DNA from 3 places in the Macrococcus equipercicus genome. Region 1 is predicted to be linked to each of the others. Evidence: riboswitches for the same ligand, from Rfam matches in the RefSeq annotation. Region 1 holds a riboswitch; each other region holds the start of a gene.
What was found. A riboswitch is a leader RNA that binds a small molecule or an ion and turns the genes downstream of it on or off. The one in region 1 is predicted to bind S-adenosylmethionine.
Positions count from the first base shown of each region.

Region 2: it holds a riboswitch for S-adenosylmethionine, as region 1 does, so the genes downstream of both, KFV11_RS03140 (methionine ABC transporter ATP-binding protein) here and mtnK (S-methyl-5-thioribose kinase) in region 1, are expected to answer to the same signal.
Region 3: it holds a riboswitch for S-adenosylmethionine, as region 1 does, so the genes downstream of both, KFV11_RS00515 (PLP-dependent transferase) here and mtnK (S-methyl-5-thioribose kinase) in region 1, are expected to answer to the same signal.

Region 1 covers NZ_CP073809.1:327,876-333,594, reverse strand. The annotation lists gene mtnA (S-methyl-5-thioribose-1-phosphate isomerase) at 1-884, opposite strand, end outside; gene mtnK (S-methyl-5-thioribose kinase) at 881-2,083, opposite strand; SAM riboswitch class I at 2,163-2,266, opposite strand; gene KFV11_RS01815 (class I SAM-dependent methyltransferase) at 2,351-3,100, opposite strand; gene KFV11_RS01810 (S66 family peptidase) at 3,119-4,144, opposite strand; gene KFV11_RS01805 (DNA-3-methyladenine glycosylase I) at 4,162-4,728, opposite strand; gene KFV11_RS01800 (ABC transporter permease) at 4,694-5,605, opposite strand; gene KFV11_RS01795 (ABC transporter permease subunit) at 5,602-5,719, opposite strand, start outside.
Region 2 covers NZ_CP073809.1:592,132-597,850, forward strand. The annotation lists gene smpB (SsrA-binding protein SmpB) at 1-47, shown strand, start outside; RNA gene ssrA (transfer-messenger RNA) at 137-496, shown strand; gene aroD (type I 3-dehydroquinate dehydratase) at 598-1,317, shown strand; gene KFV11_RS03110 (nitroreductase family protein) at 1,349-1,888, shown strand; gene KFV11_RS03115 (thioredoxin family protein) at 1,929-2,252, opposite strand; gene KFV11_RS03120 (Spx/MgsR family RNA polymerase-binding regulatory protein) at 2,391-2,744, shown strand; gene gcvH (glycine cleavage system protein GcvH) at 2,770-3,189, shown strand; gene KFV11_RS03130 (toprim domain-containing protein) at 3,261-3,644, shown strand; gene KFV11_RS03135 (thioredoxin family protein) at 3,604-3,906, shown strand; SAM riboswitch class I at 3,947-4,048, shown strand; gene KFV11_RS03140 (methionine ABC transporter ATP-binding protein) at 4,117-5,142, shown strand; gene KFV11_RS03145 (methionine ABC transporter permease) at 5,135-5,719, shown strand, end outside.
Region 3 covers NZ_CP073809.1:96,263-101,981, forward strand. The annotation lists gene KFV11_RS00490 (Nramp family divalent metal transporter) at 1-770, shown strand, start outside; gene KFV11_RS00495 (RluA family pseudouridine synthase) at 871-1,752, shown strand; gene KFV11_RS00500 (GyrI-like domain-containing protein) at 1,790-2,251, shown strand; gene KFV11_RS00505 (hypothetical protein) at 2,307-2,813, opposite strand; gene KFV11_RS00510 (helix-turn-helix transcriptional regulator) at 2,806-3,018, opposite strand; SAM riboswitch class I at 3,181-3,279, shown strand; gene KFV11_RS00515 (PLP-dependent transferase) at 3,338-4,438, shown strand; gene metC (cystathionine beta-lyase MetC) at 4,438-5,625, shown strand; gene KFV11_RS00525 (CBS domain-containing protein) at 5,647-5,719, shown strand, end outside.

The DNA of each region.
Region 1 (5,719 bases):
AGTGCCTGCTCATTGAACGTGGTCACTTCTACGCTCTGCCGTTCTTCAATCGGGATACGACTGCCGTCAGCGAGAGAAATATCAAACGACGGGGTCGGCGCAGCGACGTAAAACGGCACATTGTAGTAGTTCGCACAGATGGCGAGCGGCATCGTGCCGATTTTGTTCACTGTATCACCGTTAGCCGCAATGCGGTCACAGCCGACAATGACTGCATCAATCTTCCCCTGCTGCATGAGTGTCGCAGCTGTGGAGTCCGTGATAGTTGTCACATCGATGCCCGCCTGACTGAGTTCGTAGGCAGTGAGTGCACCCTGCAGTCTTGGTCTCGTCTCGTCAGAGTAAACTTTAATGTTCCAGCCGCGCTCATGTGCGAGATACATCGGCGCTGTCGCTGTACCGTATGCGGCTGTCGCCAGTGCACCGGGATTGCAGTGTGTGAGCAGGGTTACGCCGTCATGCAGCACTTCAAGCAGATGTTCACCGATGCGGCGGTTAATCTCCGCATCTTCTTTAAAAATGTCGTGAGCCGCCTGCTCCAGACGCTGAATCGTTTCTGCCGGATTGTCACTCACGAGCGGCTTCAGCCGGTTCAATGCCCACATTAAATTTACCGCAGTCGGCCGTGTATGCCAGAGGCGGTCAATGACATTCTCCATATAGTCCGTAAAGTGCGCGTCACCTGCAAACTGACGCGCTCCAATGACAGCACCGTATGCAGCTGTCATACCGATAGCGGGTGCACCGCGGACGATCATCTCTTCTATTGCCCGGGCAATCGTTTCGTAATCCGTGTAATCACGGTACACTGTCGCATGCGGCAGCTTCGTCTGATCGAGCAAAGTCAGCACGCCGTCGTTGTAGCTTAATGCATTGATGTTCATGCGACCTGCACCTCATAATCGTTATAAATGGAGAAGAGCGATGGATAGACTCTCGCTTCTTCTGGATACTGCACTAAAAATTTCGCGAACTTCAGCAGCTGCACTTCTTTCTGCAGACGGACGTCAGCAGAAAGTGATGTGATGTCACTGACTTTTGCGAGACCGACGATGCGTCTGATGATTTCCAGGCCTGCGATGACGTGTGCATCCCGTTCTATTTCTCTTATGTAACTTGCAAACACTTTCTCCTGCTTCAGTGAGACGTCACGCGTTTTATCTTTCAGAAGTTTGAGCGCACGACTTTTGAAATAGGCCTGCACTTCATTGATGACTGTCTCGATATAATGCGCCTGCGTTAAATCATGCTGTGCTTCGGCATGTGCATAGGCGAAGAAGAGGTGCGCAATGACATTGCCGACATCATAACCCGCCGGCCCGAAGAAGCCGAACTCCGGATCGATGACTTTTGTGCTGTCGCGATTTACAAACACTGACCCTGTATGCAGGTCGCCGTGGATCAGCGCTTCTGCTTTGTTCATAAACTTCAGCTTCGCCTGCGCCACTGCGACTTTCAGTTCTTCGTCGTCGTACAGCAATGACTGAACAAACGGCGCAAGCGTCTCGGACACTTCGTTACGGTGATTGTTATCATAGAACGGCTCTGTATAGACGAGGTCTTCTGATATTTCGCATAGTTCCGGGTTGATCATCTCCTGCTGCAGTGCTTTCTTTTCTTTCGGGTGAAGGACAAAGTCTGATGTATTAATCAATGTCTCTGCAAGGTAGCGTCCTAAGTCTTCCCCGAGGTTCGGAAATGAATCGCCGGTGTTCAGCGCACTGCGCAGTATTTTATGGTCGGCTAAGTCCTCCATAATGACGCATTTCATCGTCTCGTCTACTAAATAGACGGTCGGCGTTAAATCCGGCACGAATGAACCGTGAACTTCCAGCAGCTTCCCTTCGCGTATCGTGCGGTCGGTCGACAGTACAAATTCATCCGAAATACGTGCTGTACGGCCGGAATGTTTGACGATGACGGACTGCCCTTTACTGTCTTCAACACGGAAGACGTAGTTCAAATTACCGTCACCGATTTCCGTCGCAATGAGCTCGTCGCTACCGAAAAATTCGGTTTTATGGCGCACATAAGCTTTGACCGCTTCCTCATCCATTAGAAAATACTCTTCAAACTGACTCATTTCTTCACCTCATCTATTTTTTTGCAACAAAAAAAGACGTTTTCCCTGTCTCACAGAAAAACGTCGCCTTTAGTATCTCTACTTATCTTTCAGTACATGCGTACTGTAGGATTTGGCACCTTGTCCGTGTCGGCAGGTTGCTGGACTTCATCGGGCCTATCCCTCAGTCACTCTTGATAAGTTATTTAATTGGTTGATAGATAGAATCTTACAGCATAGTGAAAATTCCGTCAATTGCTTTTTTTCAGAAAGCTATAAATATTATGATTAAATATAGCCGTAATAGCAGCGAGTCACATTCGGCACCTTCACTTTTCCGTCTTCAGCAAACTCATGAAACATCTTAGTGAGTGCCTGCTCGAAAGCCGGATAATTCTCGTGGGAAGGCTCTAAAGAATAGCTTGCCGAGACACAGCGGCCGACAAATTTCTTCAGCGTGTAATCAAGCGGATAGTCAAATTCAAACAGTTCAAAGTCACCTTCAAAGAAATCGCTGATGACTCCTTCTCCGCTGTCTTCACCCCCGCTGAATCCCTTGAAATCCGGGCAATGCTGCTTGAACACAGCATGCGTCTTCTTATTGATTGGTGCTTCTTCTATACGCGAGTTCCAGATGAGACAGACCGGACCATTGCCTGCTAAAATACGCTGACATTCTTTTTTGAAGTGATGTACTTCAAACCAATGGAACGACTGAGCCGCCGTAATCATATCGACGCTGTTGTCGTCAAGCTCTGTGTGCTCCGCAGGGCGCTCGCTGATGGACAGCTGACCGCACATCAGACCATCTCTCAGTTCATTGGCCATCGCCTGGTTCGGTTCAATCGCAATGACATGACAGCCGAGGTCGAGCAGCTTCTCCGTGAACTTCCCGGTGCCCGCTCCGATATCCGCGATAACCGTCTGTTCAGTGATTATAAACCGGTCTTTCATAAAGGCAAGCAGCGCATCTGGATAAGACGGTCTGCCCAGTTCGTATATTTCTGCTTTATTAGTAAACAGTTCGGTGTTATCCACATCTGTAACCCCCTGACGCTAAATAAAACGCTGTGTAAAATGTCCCTTCCCTTGTTCCATGTCTATCATACCATACGCCCCGTTAATGATCGTCATCTGCGGCGGCTTATGGCCGAAATCCACATCGTAAAGCACAGGAACATTTAACGTTGTCGCCATCTCCCGGTAAACGTCCTCATACTGATAGCTCTCTTTTATTTTCGGTTTGCCGACCCGGCTGAAGATGATACCGGCGCAGTCTTTAAACCAGCCGGCATACATCATCTGGACAAGTGACCGTTTGAAATCGACTGTGTCGAGCTCGCTGTCATCGATATACCATACAATGGATTCATTATTAGTATGATTCTTCTTGAATGCTTCAATATCGCCGTATTCCGTGCCGATAAGATGGCGGAAGCAGTCGATACAGCCGCCGAGCATTCTTCCCTCCATATGCATGCCTGACACTTTCTCACCTGCTGCATCGAAGCCTTTCCATTCCGTCTGTTCAGACAGCTTAAAGACCATGGACGTCGGATTTTCATGATCCCATTCTTCCTGATATAGTTTGGATGACACCTGCTCGACCGAGTCGCCGGATTTCGTATTTAATACTTGCAGCCACTTCGCCGTCACTTCATCCATCGCTTCACCGCGCAGGTCGACGATATTCGCCATATGGGCTGTCGCAATGCCTGTCTTCAGCGTAATCGGCAGCATGACGGTTGAAATATCTGAGTAGCCGGTCAGCCATTTGGGCTTCAGCTTGCTGAAATCAAGATGTTCCAGCATCTCCACCGCAAGATGACCACCCCACGGCGGCATGATGATGTCCACTTCATCGTCGTTCATCATCGCTATCAAACCTTCAGCCCGCTCTTCACCGGAACAGGCCCGCGCATTCTCCTGCCCCCATATCTCCGCTTTCTTCTTAATCTTGAAACCACGCTCTTCCATCCGTGCAAATGTATTTTTAAACAATGTTTCTGTCTCGCGGTAGATGCCGTTTGAGACCGGTGTCACACCGATCACATAATCCGGCTTCATTTCAGGGTATTTCATCGTCATCATCCTTTTTATCATAATCGATCCTGAATCATGCCAATAGCACTTAAGTATGAATAACTGACGACCGGGCCGATAAACTTGAAGCCGCGCTTTTTCAGGTCCCTGCTCACCGCTTCAGAGAGTTCATCCTTCACCGGGACATCTGCTTCCCGTTCGTAATAGCGGACGACAGGCTCGTCTACAAACGCCCATATATAGTCTGAGAAAGAGCCGAATTCCTGCTGCACTTTCTGAAAGGCCCGCGCATTGGTCACGACGCTTTCAACTTTTGCCCGGTGCTTAATCATATCCGGTATGTCCAGAATCGTATTAAGTGTATTATCATCATATTTCACTATTTCAGCGACCTCAAACCCACTAAATGCAATTTGCATCGTTTTTCTTTTCTTCAGCACCGTCAGCCATGACAAACCGGCCTGAAATCCTTCTAGAATCAGCAGCTCAAATAACAGCCGGTCAGCAAAGACCGGCCTCCCCCATTCCGTGTCGTAATATTCGGTCAGCAAAGGATGTGCATCTGCCCAGCTGAAACGTGTCATAAATTCACCTGTTTTCTTCAGAATTTTCCAGTGCTTCACTCAGCAGCTGGAATGCAAGCAGCAGCATAACAACAAAACAGAGCGGAACAACAAATGTCCACCATGAACTATATAACTCTCTCATATGATAGCCGAGCAGAGAGGACAGCTCTCTGACAGCTGGTTTTGTCGGTGGAGAAGGACAACCCGGTCCAAAGCAGACGTCCGTCCCGCCAAAAAATATCGCTAAAAATGAAATGTGAGCCATGACCATAATAGATTGATAAACCAGCCGCGTAAAGATAATCAGCAGCCGTGATTTAATATTCGGTAATACATGATGCCACAGTAGTCTTATCTTCCCTGCGCCGAGGACAAAAGCTGAATCAATGAAATCGCGTTTCAACAGTTGCCTGATTTCATCTCGAATCACGATTAACGTTGTCGGCAGCAGCACAAGTGCCAGCACGACTGTTGTATAAATTACGCGTGTAGTTCTACTGTACACAAAACCATCCAGTGTCTCGACGACTACCGGCTCAAGCAGAATATAAGCAATAATTGCCTGGGGAATAAAGTAATAGGATGTTAAGACTGCATCAGTCACGAAGTCAAAAATTCCTTTCTTAAAACTCAGCCACGCACCGGCAATAAGAGCCAGCAAAAAACAAAAAAGTGCAATACCAATCACAAATAGTAGCGTGATACGCAGACCGGCCAGCGCTTCAAAAAATATATGATAACCATCAGCATCTGTGCCAAACCAAACATCTCTGCCCGGTGCAATCGGGCTTCCAGCTTTGATGTCACCAGCCGCCGTCTTCAAATAAAAGGTCTGCGGCACTTGTCTGTTCAATACATCGAAGTAGATAACACTAATCGCAAAAGGAATAACGATAAAAACAAGAGACAGCAGCAGTTTCATGTGCTTCTTCATAACGATACTCCAGTGAATCTTTCAATAAAGAATTTCAAGCCTATGAACATCATATAAAGCGGGATGAACATAAGGATAAGCACTGTCAGTATAATTTCAGGCTGATGATAAGTA
Region 2 (5,719 bases), 260 kb from region 1:
AGGAAGCAAAACGTGAGATGGACCGTGCATTAAAAGGGAAATATTAAGTCAGGCTCCTGGCTGATACATATGAGTTGAATCTGCCAGGAGTATTTGTTATATTTAAATATGCTTGATTATTATAATTTTCTATCCAGGGGGCGTTACGGATTCGACAGGGGTCACTTGGGTTGATATAGCGTGCCGGAGGGTTGTCTTCGTCATCAACACAACAGTTATAATAACTGGCAAAACAAACAACTTCGCAGTAGCTGCCTAATCGCACTCTGCACCTCTCTCAAGCATCGCCTATGTGCCTGATGCAGAGGTTCAACCTTAAGTAGGATACGCTGTTCACTTCCGCCTGGAGTCTGAACAGAAGAGATGAATCGGGCTAGTCATCAGCTGGGGTGTCCATTCTCAGGCTGATGGTGAAACTTCAATAATGCGACTACGCACGTAGAAGTATCAATTGCAGGATCTTTGGACGCGGGTTCGACTCCCGCCGTCTCCATATTTCAGCCGCGCTACTATTCAGTAGGGCGGTTTTTTGTGATGTTATTCGTTTACAGCGGCCTTTTTAATGGTATATGATTAATGTGACTGGAGGGACGGGTAATGGATAAATGTAGTGTAACGCCTAAGATTGTAGTGACGTTAAGTTCCACTAATAACGACTGGAAAGAAACGATTGAGCGGCTGTCAGAGAACATGTCATATATCGATATGATGGAATACCGGGCGGATTTATGTGGCGAACTGGCGGTAGAAGACTATATCGCTGATCTGAAGATGCTGAAAGAGCAGTTCACGCTCCCGTTGATCTTTACGTATCGTTCGAAAGGGCAGGGCGGCAAGGGTGAAAAAGAGCCGCATGCATATTATGAACTCGTGAAAGAGATAGTAACAGCGAATATCATTGATATTATCGATATCGAGCTTCTGTTATATGAAGACTTGATGGATGAATTAATTGAAGCAGCACGGATGCATCACGTGCAGGTGTTGATTTCACACCATGAATTCGATCATACACCGAGTTCCAAAGACTTGATTGCCTTATATAATAGAATGCAGGGCTTAGGAGCGGATTTCAGCAAGGTCGCTGTTATGCCGGCAGACGTCCGCGATGTACTGAAACTGCTGCTGGCTGTATACGAGACGAAGCAGAACTGCGATAACCATATTGTCGGTATAGCAATGGGTGAGCAGGGTAAACTCAGCAGGATTGCCGGCGGGTCGTTTGGTTCTTCATTGACCTATGGTCATATCGGTGAAGAAGCGGCACCTGGTCAGCTGCATGTGAAACAGCTGAAATCATTGCTCGAAATCTATTAGCAGGCAATTACTTTATATGAGGAGTTTTTCTATGGAGTTAAAACAAGCGATCATCAATAGACGCAGCTATAAGAAATACGACCACGATACTACTGTAAGTGATACCGTTATCGAAGAAGCGGTCGCGCTCGCAGCTTATGCACCGAATCACGGGATGCGTGAACCATGGCGCGTCATCTGGATCAAGAAAGACAGGCTGGCTGAATTTGCGGCGCTGTTTGCGGACTTTGCCTTTAAAAATGAGCCTGAGAAGAAAGCGAAGCATATTGACACGCTCACTAAGTTAAGCGGCCTGCTTGTTATTGTCGGAAATTACGACCGCAGACAGAAGCAGTTTCTGGAAGATGTGCTGGCAGTCGGCGCATTTCTGCAGACCTTGTCACTTGTACTGCATGAAGCAGGAGTCGGCAGCTGCATTAAAACGCCCGGCGTGATCACGGCACCCGGCTTAAACGGCAGTCTTGATATCGCAGCAGATGAAATGATTTACGGCTTTGTTTATTTAACGGATACGGCTGACGAAGTTCCATTGAAGGAACGTAACAACAGCCGCCTGCTTACTGAATGGTAAAATTCATAAAAAAATTCCCGACAACTCGTCGGGAATTTTTTTATTTACGGATGTTTTCCTGAAGGAATGCTTTCACTTCTTCAGGTGTTTTTGTATTCGCTGAATGCAGGTGCGCTGTTTTTTTGCCGTTTTCAAAAATCAACAGGCTTGGAATGCCCATGACGTCATTTTCAGTCGCAGCTTCCGGCACTTGGTCACGATTAATCTTGTACCATGTAATATCGTGATATTCATCAACAATAGGGTCAATCCAGTTATCCATCTTCGCGCAGTCAGGGCACCAGTCCGCAAAAAATTTAACAATCATCTGTTCGTCCTGATTAATAATTTCCTCAAATTCTGCATACTGACTTATTGTTCTCATTGTAAAGCTCCTCTACTTATTTTATTATATTATATACCATTCTGTCCTAAAGGTTAAACGGTGTGCCTTTAATAAGTTAATTGTCGTCTTGAATAAATATTGATACTATTGAAATATAACTACAGATGGAGGTTCAATATGATTAAATTTTTCCAGATTCCTAACTGCTCGACATGTAAGAAAGCGGCTCAGTTTTTAACAGATAATGGTGTGAGTTATGAGCCGATCAATCTTAAAGAACATACGCCGACTACCGGGGAATTCACGCAGATCATCCAGCAGACAGGGGTAGACATCGATAAACTGTTTAATCGTCAGGGGACTAAGTTCCGTGAACTGAACTTAAAGGACAGACTAGCTCACCTGAGTCATGCAGAAAAGCTGGATCTTCTTGCATCTGACGGGATGCTCGTCAAACGACCGCTTGCTGTCAATGACGGTAAAATCACTTTAGGTTTTAAAGAAGCAGATTACCGCGATACATGGTTATAAAAAAGATTGAATAAAGATTTATGCTATGTCATTATTAATATATAAACTTAGAGGAGGGATTTTTGTGGCATCATTAGAAGGCTTAAAATTTTCCAAAGATCATGAATGGGTAAAAACTGAAGGAACTGTTAATACGATAGGGATTACTGATTTCGCACAATCAGAATTAGGGGATATCGTATTCGTCGAACTTCCGGAAGTAGGCGATGACATCACTGCAGGTCAGCCGTTTGGCAGCGTGGAATCTGTGAAGACAGTTTCTGAGTTATACGCTCCAATCAGCGGTAAAGTCGTTGAAGTGAACAGCGCTCTTGAGAACAGCCCGGAATTCGTCAATGAATCTCCTTACGACAATGCATGGATGGTTAAAGTTGAAGCATCTAACGAAGATGAATTCAATGAACTGTTAGACCAAGCGCAATATGATGAAATGATAAATGCATAAATGCTATAATTTCCTTGATAATACTGTTATCAGGGAATTTTTTTATAATCGCATATGAGAAGGTGATGAATGTGGCTGTGATGAGTAAAGTCATCGTTGTTGAAGGTAAATCCGACAAGAAGAAGTTGCAGGAAGTCTTATCTGAACCGGTACATATTATTTGCACGAACGGGACGATGGGGGTTTCTAAGCTCGACGCTATGCTTGAGGAGCTCATTGGCCATAAAGTCTATATTATGACTGATGCGGATAAAGCGGGCAAGACAATCCGCAGCTGGTTCAAGCGGCATTTAAGCGAAAGCCGGCATATATATATTGACCCGAAGTATTGCGAAGTAGGAAGGTGTCCTAACGATTATTTAGCAAAAGTGCTGATCAGGCACGAATTTGAAGTGAAAGATGGGAATGTAGCAAATGAGCATCAAGCAGTATTTGCCTGGCAGTCCGCCTGGTGAGACGTATATTATTTTCGGTTATACGCCGTTATGCGGTACATGCAAAGTTGCTGAACGTATGGTAGACGTACTAGCCGAACTGACGAAACTTCATGTTATTAAACAGGATGTGAACTATGTCCCGGCATTAGTACAGGATTATCAAGTGATGAGCGTACCGGTCCTGTTTGTCGTTAAAGCCGACGAAGTGGCCGCAACAGTCTTTAAATTTGAATCTGTGACAAATTTATATGAAATCGTTAATAAAGCATTGACGGAATAAAAATCATAGTCTATGATTAGAAAATAATTTAATAATGTAACTCTTATCAAGAGAGGTGGAGGGATGTGCCCTTTGAAGCCCGGCAACCGTCGTCAGACATGGTGCCAATTCACATAAAGCTTATGGCTTTAGAAGATGAGAGACGATATATTCACGCGTCTTTCTCTTAACATGGGAAAGACGCTTTATTCGTTTAAAGGAGGTAAGTAAGTGATTACACTGCAATCTGTTGTAAAGCAATTTGCAACGAAGAAAGGAACATTGACTGCTGTAGATAACGTTAATCTTCAGATTAGTGAAGGCGAGATATACGGTGTCATCGGATTTTCAGGTGCTGGTAAAAGTACTTTAATCCGAATGTTCAATGGACTTGAAAAACCTACAAGCGGCGATGTCATCGTCGGTGGCGACAATATTGCACAGCTTGGCATTAAAGACTTACGTAAAAAAAGGCAGAAAATCGGCATGATTTTCCAGCATTTTAATCTGCTCTGGTCACGGACTGTCTTTGACAATATCGCTTTCCCACTTGAAATCGCAGGTGTAGCTAAAGCAGAACGGGAACAAAGAGTGAATGAGTTAATCCGTATGGTCGGATTAACCGGCAGAGAGAAAGCATTTCCTTCTCAACTGTCTGGTGGCCAAAAACAGCGTGTCGGCATCGCCCGCGCCCTGGCTAATGACCCGACTGTCTTACTGTGTGACGAAGCGACAAGTGCCCTTGATCCACAGACGACCGATGAAATTTTAGAACTTCTTGTAGCTATTAATAAAAAAATAGGGCTGACCATCATTTTGATTACGCATGAAATGCATGTCATCCGCAAAATCTGTCATAAAGTCGCAGTGATGGAAAACGGCCGTGTCGTTGAAGAAGGACCTGTGCTCACGGTCTTTGGAAATCCGCAGTCAGCCGTGACGCAGCGTTTTGTCAAAGATGACCTGAAAGATGAGGAAGTAGAAACGTCAATCAATGAAATCTTTGAGTCCTACCCGACGGGAACAATCTTAAGATTGAAATTCATTGGTTCAACGACCGGACAGCCGATCATCTCGAAAATGATCCGCAAGTTCAATCTTGATATGAATGTGTTAGCTGGTCATGTCAGTCATACACAGAACGGTGCTGTCGGTCACTTGATTGTCCATGTTCCAGCACTTAACGAACGCACAGATGAGATGTTCAGAGAACTTGAACAGCATGGTGTGAAAGCGGAGGTGGAACGACATGGATAACAGCAGTATCGTACAGATTTTACAGGACATGTTCAGCTTCAAGAATGTGGTCTGGCCGGATGTCTGGACAGCAGTCTATGAGACGTTATTCATGACAATTGTTTCTACATTCTTCACGTTTTTCCTGGGTCTTATCATCGGAACCATTTTATTTCTGACTTCTAGAAGCAAGTCGAGCGGTGCACGCGCTGTCTACAGAATTACGGCGTTCTTAGTCAATCTGTTCCGGGCAGTACCATTCATCATTTTGATCATTCTGCTGATTCCGTTCACCAACATACTGATGCATACCATCAGCGGTGTGAAAGGAGCGCTGCCGGCTTTAATCATCGGTGCTGCACCATTCTATGCCCGCCTTGTTGAAATCGGCATGAAGGAAATTGATAAAGGCGTCATCGAAGCAGCAGAAGCAATGGGTGCTACACGCTGGACCTTGATCACTAAAGTGCTGCTGAGAGAGTCAATGCCGGCACTTGTGTCAGGAATTACAGTAACAGCAATCGCGCTGGTCGGTTCTACAGCAATCGCCGGTGTCATCGGTGCCGGCGGACTTGGTAACTTAGCTTATCTTGTCGGC
Region 3 (5,719 bases), 230 kb from region 1:
ATATGGGTGCTGTTCTCAAAGGATTCATCCCGCACAAAGCAGTGGTCACTGATCAGGGCGCTCTGTACATAGCACTTGGAATTATCGGTGCAACGATTATGCCGCATAACTTGTATCTTCATTCGTCGTTAGTGCAGTCGCGTAACTATGAACGAAATGATGAAGGGAAACGTCAGGCTATTAAGTATGCCATGATAGACTCCAACATTCAGCTGTCTGTTGCATTTGTTGTCAATTGTCTATTACTGGTTTTAGGTGCTGCCCTGTTTTATGGCAGCCAGCAGTCACTTGGACGTTTTTATGAGCTTTATAACGCGCTCCTTCATTCACATGTCGGCGGAGCTGCAGGCGGTGCCGCGATGAGTACGCTGTTTGCTGTTGCACTACTGGCAAGCGGGCAGAACTCGACGATTACCGGGACACTGTCTGGTCAGATTGTCATGGAAGGTTATCTGCACATTCGGCTGCCGCAGTGGGCAAGACGCCTGATCACTAGAGTAATAGCTGTTGTTCCTATATTTGTCTGCCTGCTGTTCTACGGCTCTAGTCATGATAAGATTGAAGACTTGCTGATATTCACACAAGTTTTTCTTAGCTTAGCTTTACCGTTCAGTATTATCCCGCTTGTCATCGCGACAAGCAGAAAAGAAATCATGGGGGAGTTCATCAGCTCTAAACTTGTAACAGCTGCTGCCTGGCTCTTGGCAGTGGTTCTCAGTCTATTGAACGTTTACCTGCTGGCTGCCACTGTAAGAGAATTCATTGGTTAAGCTTGAATATATTAATAAATACTCACTTTACTCACCTTACCATTTAATAAGCAAAATGAATTAATAGCACGGTCATCACATGACCGAAAGGACGTATATAATGAACAGAAGAAATGGCCGTGACGCCGCATGGGAAGTACACGAAGCAACAGAACTACTCAAGTTTTTATTTGAAGTAATGCCGGAGAGAAGTAAGAAGACAGTGAAGACAATGCTCGGTAGAGGCCATGTCTTTATTAACAATGAATCAACGAGTCAGTTCAATGCACCACTCGCACAAGGTGATATCGTGGAAATCCGTACAAGCGCACCGAACAAAAAAGCGAAAATCAAAGGGATTGAAATACTGCATGAAGATACAGATGTCATCGTAGTGAACAAAGAAGCGGGGCTGTTATCTATTGCATCAGAAAAAGATAACGAAAACACAGCATTCCGCCTGCTGTCAGACTATGTTAAAAGAGCACATCCACAAAACCGTATATATGTAGTCCACCGGCTCGACCGCGAGACGTCCGGTGTCATGATGTATGCGAAAAACAAAAAAGCGCAGCAAGTGCTGCAGCACAACTGGAAGCAGTTAGTAAGTGAACGGACTTATATCGCACTTGTAGAAGGCCGCATGACAGAAGATGGCACTATTACAACTTGGCTCACTGAAGATAAAACGTTGACCATGCATTCCAGCAAAACTCCGAACAACGGCAAAAAGGCTGTGACGTATTATAAAGTGCTGAACACCAATCGCACGCAGACATTATTAAAAGTCAATCTGGAGACAGGGCGTAAAAACCAGATACGGATTCATATGAAAGAGCTTGGTCATCCGATTGTCGGTGACAAAAAATACGGAGCTGTAACAAACCCGTTCAGACGTATCGGCTTACATGCAAACGTTCTGGCATTCACACATCCGACGACCAATAAAGCAATGCGCTTTGAGGCAGAACTGCCGAAAGTATTTAAGATGTCATTTAAATAAATAGATGATCTATGATATCATCCGAGGAGGAAGAATAATGGCATATGAAGTAAGAGAACTAGCAGAGACACGGGTCATCGGAGAGAAAAGAAGCTACGACAGTATAGAAGAAGCACAGGAAAAAATACAGCAGTTCTGGACTGACTTTAAGCAGTCAGACCAACGCGCGCGCTTAACACTTGAAGCAGATGAACAATTTCAAGGATTTTTCGGCATATATTTTCCGACGGACAACGGTGTCGATTATATGATCGGAGTGAGTTCTGACCGGGAAACGTCAGAATGGGCTTCTCATAACATCCCGGCAGGTAAATATATAGTATTTGAGGCAGGACGCCCCGTTTCGCGTGAAATTCAGCGTGTCACTAATGAAGCTTATGAAGTCATTATACCTGCTTCCCAGCATGACTTAAGAAATGCTCCAGAATTTGAATACTATCCTTTCGGTAATGTCACAGCAGCTGACTATACAGCTGAAATGTGGATACCGGTTAAATAACATAAAAAAGATGAGATTTAATCTCATCTTTTTTATTTGCTGAATGATAATAAAATCATTTTAGCAGTTGCCTTGTTTTTAAAAAATAAATGAAGTAAGATGCCGCCGCAATAAACATCAGTAATGTAAGAAACAGTGACTTTGTTACAAAATTATCAGGTAGAAATAATATAATGCCGACCATAATAGGTAACGCTAAGCCGATAAAGCTATAGACAGCTTTCAGCGATTGGTACGTAACGAAAGATAATCCTTCATCATTGTCATTGATTTCTGGAAATATATTATTAAGTAGATTTAAATGTTTGTGCTGCTTCTTGATTTTAATGAAATAGTAAATCATCACTATGAGAAATATTAAATTTAACACAAGTGCAATAAGCATGATGACACTAAAATCAATGCCATACTTAAAGAAGTCAACATTGATTGAAAAAAGCGTTTCTTGATCATTGATATTAAACTCTGTTACTAAAGAAATAGGAATAATTAGTAGTGCGAGGAATAAAATACTTACAAATTGAACCAGCGGGTAATAAAATCGAATTTTATTTTCATTCATTTGACTCATCCTCCAATGTAAATAAATCTTCAACTCTGCAATCAAATTCGTGGCAAATTTTTAGTACTAATGTAATTGAGGGGGAAAATGTTCCTTTCTCAATAAAACCTATTGTCTGGCGTGTGACATTCACTCTATTAGCCAGTTCTGACTGACTAATTCTTTCTCTTGCCCTATATTCCTTTAAACGAGACGTTAACTTCAAATGATTCACTCCTTACAACTAATGTATAGTATTTCTAACATAATGTATAGTATTTTTAACATTTTAGTATGAAATGAATAATTGATAGAGTGTTAAAGATTAAATTAACCAGTACTATTGAATTACTATTCAAAATAATGATACACTTTCATAAAATTTAATAACTTATACAGAGAGATGGAGGGAATTGGCCCTTTGAAGTCTCAGCAACCGGCTGATGCACGGTGCTAAATCCAACAGGTGAATCCTGGAATATGAGTTGATACAATGTACTCCTCTTTTTCAGAGGGGTATTTTTTTATTTTAAGGAGGAGTTACTATGAAAACAGCGTTAGCACAAATTTCGCGAACAGATGATGTGACAGGGGCGACGTCTAATCCTATTTACTTGGCGACAGCTTATGCTCATGCCAAGCTGGGTGAGTCAACTGGATTTGATTACACACGGACGAAGAATCCGACGCGTTCTCATTTCGAAGAGGTGTTCGCTCGTCTTGAGGGCGGGAAATATTCATTTGCCACAGCAAGCGGTATGGCTGCCATCCAGCTTGTCTGTAATCTGTTCAAACCTGCTGATGAAATTCTTGTATCATTTGATTTATACGGTGGGACATTCAGATTGTTTGATTACTACGCAGAGCAGTACGGCGTCTGTTTTAAATATATCGATTTCAACAATATTGAAGAAGTGACGAACTCAATTACTGACAATACCCGCGCATTTTTCATCGAACCGATCTCCAACCCGCTGATGACTGCTGTCGATTTAACTCCTCTCTATGCCATAGCAAGTGAACGTCATCTACTGACGATTATTGATAACACATTTTTAACGCCTTACTTATCTACACCGCTGAAAGATGGCGCAGATATTGTCCTCCATTCAGCGACGAAATATATCAGCGGCCACAATGACGTGCTGGCAGGTGTCGTGACAGTCAATGATGAGACGTTAGGCGAACAGCTCGGTCAGTTCCATAATATGATCGGTGCCACACTATCACCGTTTGACAGCTATTTGCTGCTCCGCGGCTTAAAGACACTGCACTTGAGAATCGAACGTTCCAGCGATAATGCCCGGCGTCTGGCGCAAGCGTTCGAAAGTCACGAAGCTGTTCAGGAAGTATTGTACGCGGGCGAGAGTGGGATGCTGAGCTTAAGGCTGAACAACAATTATAAAGTCGGCCCGTTTCTTGAACAGTTGAAAGTCTGTATTTTCGCTGAGAGCCTCGGCGGTACTGAAACGTTCATTACGTTCCCTTATACACAGACGCATGTCGATATGCCCGAGGAAGAAAAGCAGAAGCGTGGGATTGATGAGCAGTTAATCAGAATCTCTGTAGGTATCGAAGATTACAATGATATTGAACAAGACATTATCCAGGCGCTAAAACATGCAGCAGTCAAGGAGGCGGTATGATGAGTTACTCACAGGAAACATCGTTGATACTCGATAGTCCGAGAGGCAAAGACTATACGTCAGCCAATCAGCCGCTCTATTACTCTTCGACTTATCACCAGGAAGTACTGGGTGGTGCTGCTGACTATGATTACGCACGAAGCGGTAATCCGAACCGCAGTCTGCTGGAAGAGAAACTTGCTAACTTAGAAGGCGGTAACCACGGTTTTGCCTTTAGTTCAGGGATTGCTGCCATTACTGCTGTCTTTATGACATTGAAGGCCGGCGACCATGTCATTCTGCCGGACGATGTATACGGCGGGACTTATCGATTGACGGAACGCATCTTCAGGCGTTTCGGCATTGACTTCACAACGGTAGATCAGACAGATTTAGGAGCAATTGCTCGGGCAGTGCAGCCTAATACACAGCTGATTTATGTGGAAACACCGTCTAATCCACTGTTCAAAGTCACTGATATTTCAGGAGTCAGCCAAATTGCCAAGGACAATGATGTGCTGCTGGCAGTCGATAATACGTTTATGACACCACTCGGGCAGTCGCCGTTTAAGCACGGGGCAGATATTGTCATTCATTCGGCGACCAAGTTTCTAAGCGGTCATAGCGACCTTATCGCAGGAGCAGTCATCGTCAACTGTCCGAAGCTTGCTGAGGACATTTATCTCATCCAGAACGGCACAGGCTCGGGACTCGGTGTCTATGATGCATGGACATTGACGAAAAATTTGAAGACATTGGCAGTACGATTTAATCAAAGCGTGACTAACGCTGAGAAAGTATGCCGTTTCCTGAAGCAGCATCCTGCTGTAGCGACTGTTTACTATCCAGCAGACAGTGATATTCACGTGAAACAAGCAGTAAACGGCGGGGCAGTCATTGGCTTTAGGCTGGCAGATGAGACGCAAGCTCAAACGTTTGTGGATAACGTTACACTACTGCTTGTCTCAGTCAGTCTGGGTGGCGTAGAAACAATATTGTCCCATCCTGCGACGATGAGTCATGCTGCTATACCGGAACTCGTCAGAAGACAGCGGGGCATCACACAAGGCTTGTTCAGACTATCAGTCGGGCTGGAGAACGCAGAAGAACTTATCCTTGATTTACAACAGGCACTTGAAACGACAATCAACAGGCAGAGAAATAATAAGAAAAAGCAGTACGTAAGTCAATGTTATACTAACCAATAACATTGATTAAAGGAGCTGCCCATGAATAATTTTAACCAGTTTATCGCTGAATTTAATTCACTTCATAAAGCTATGCAGAAAATCACCGGGAAAG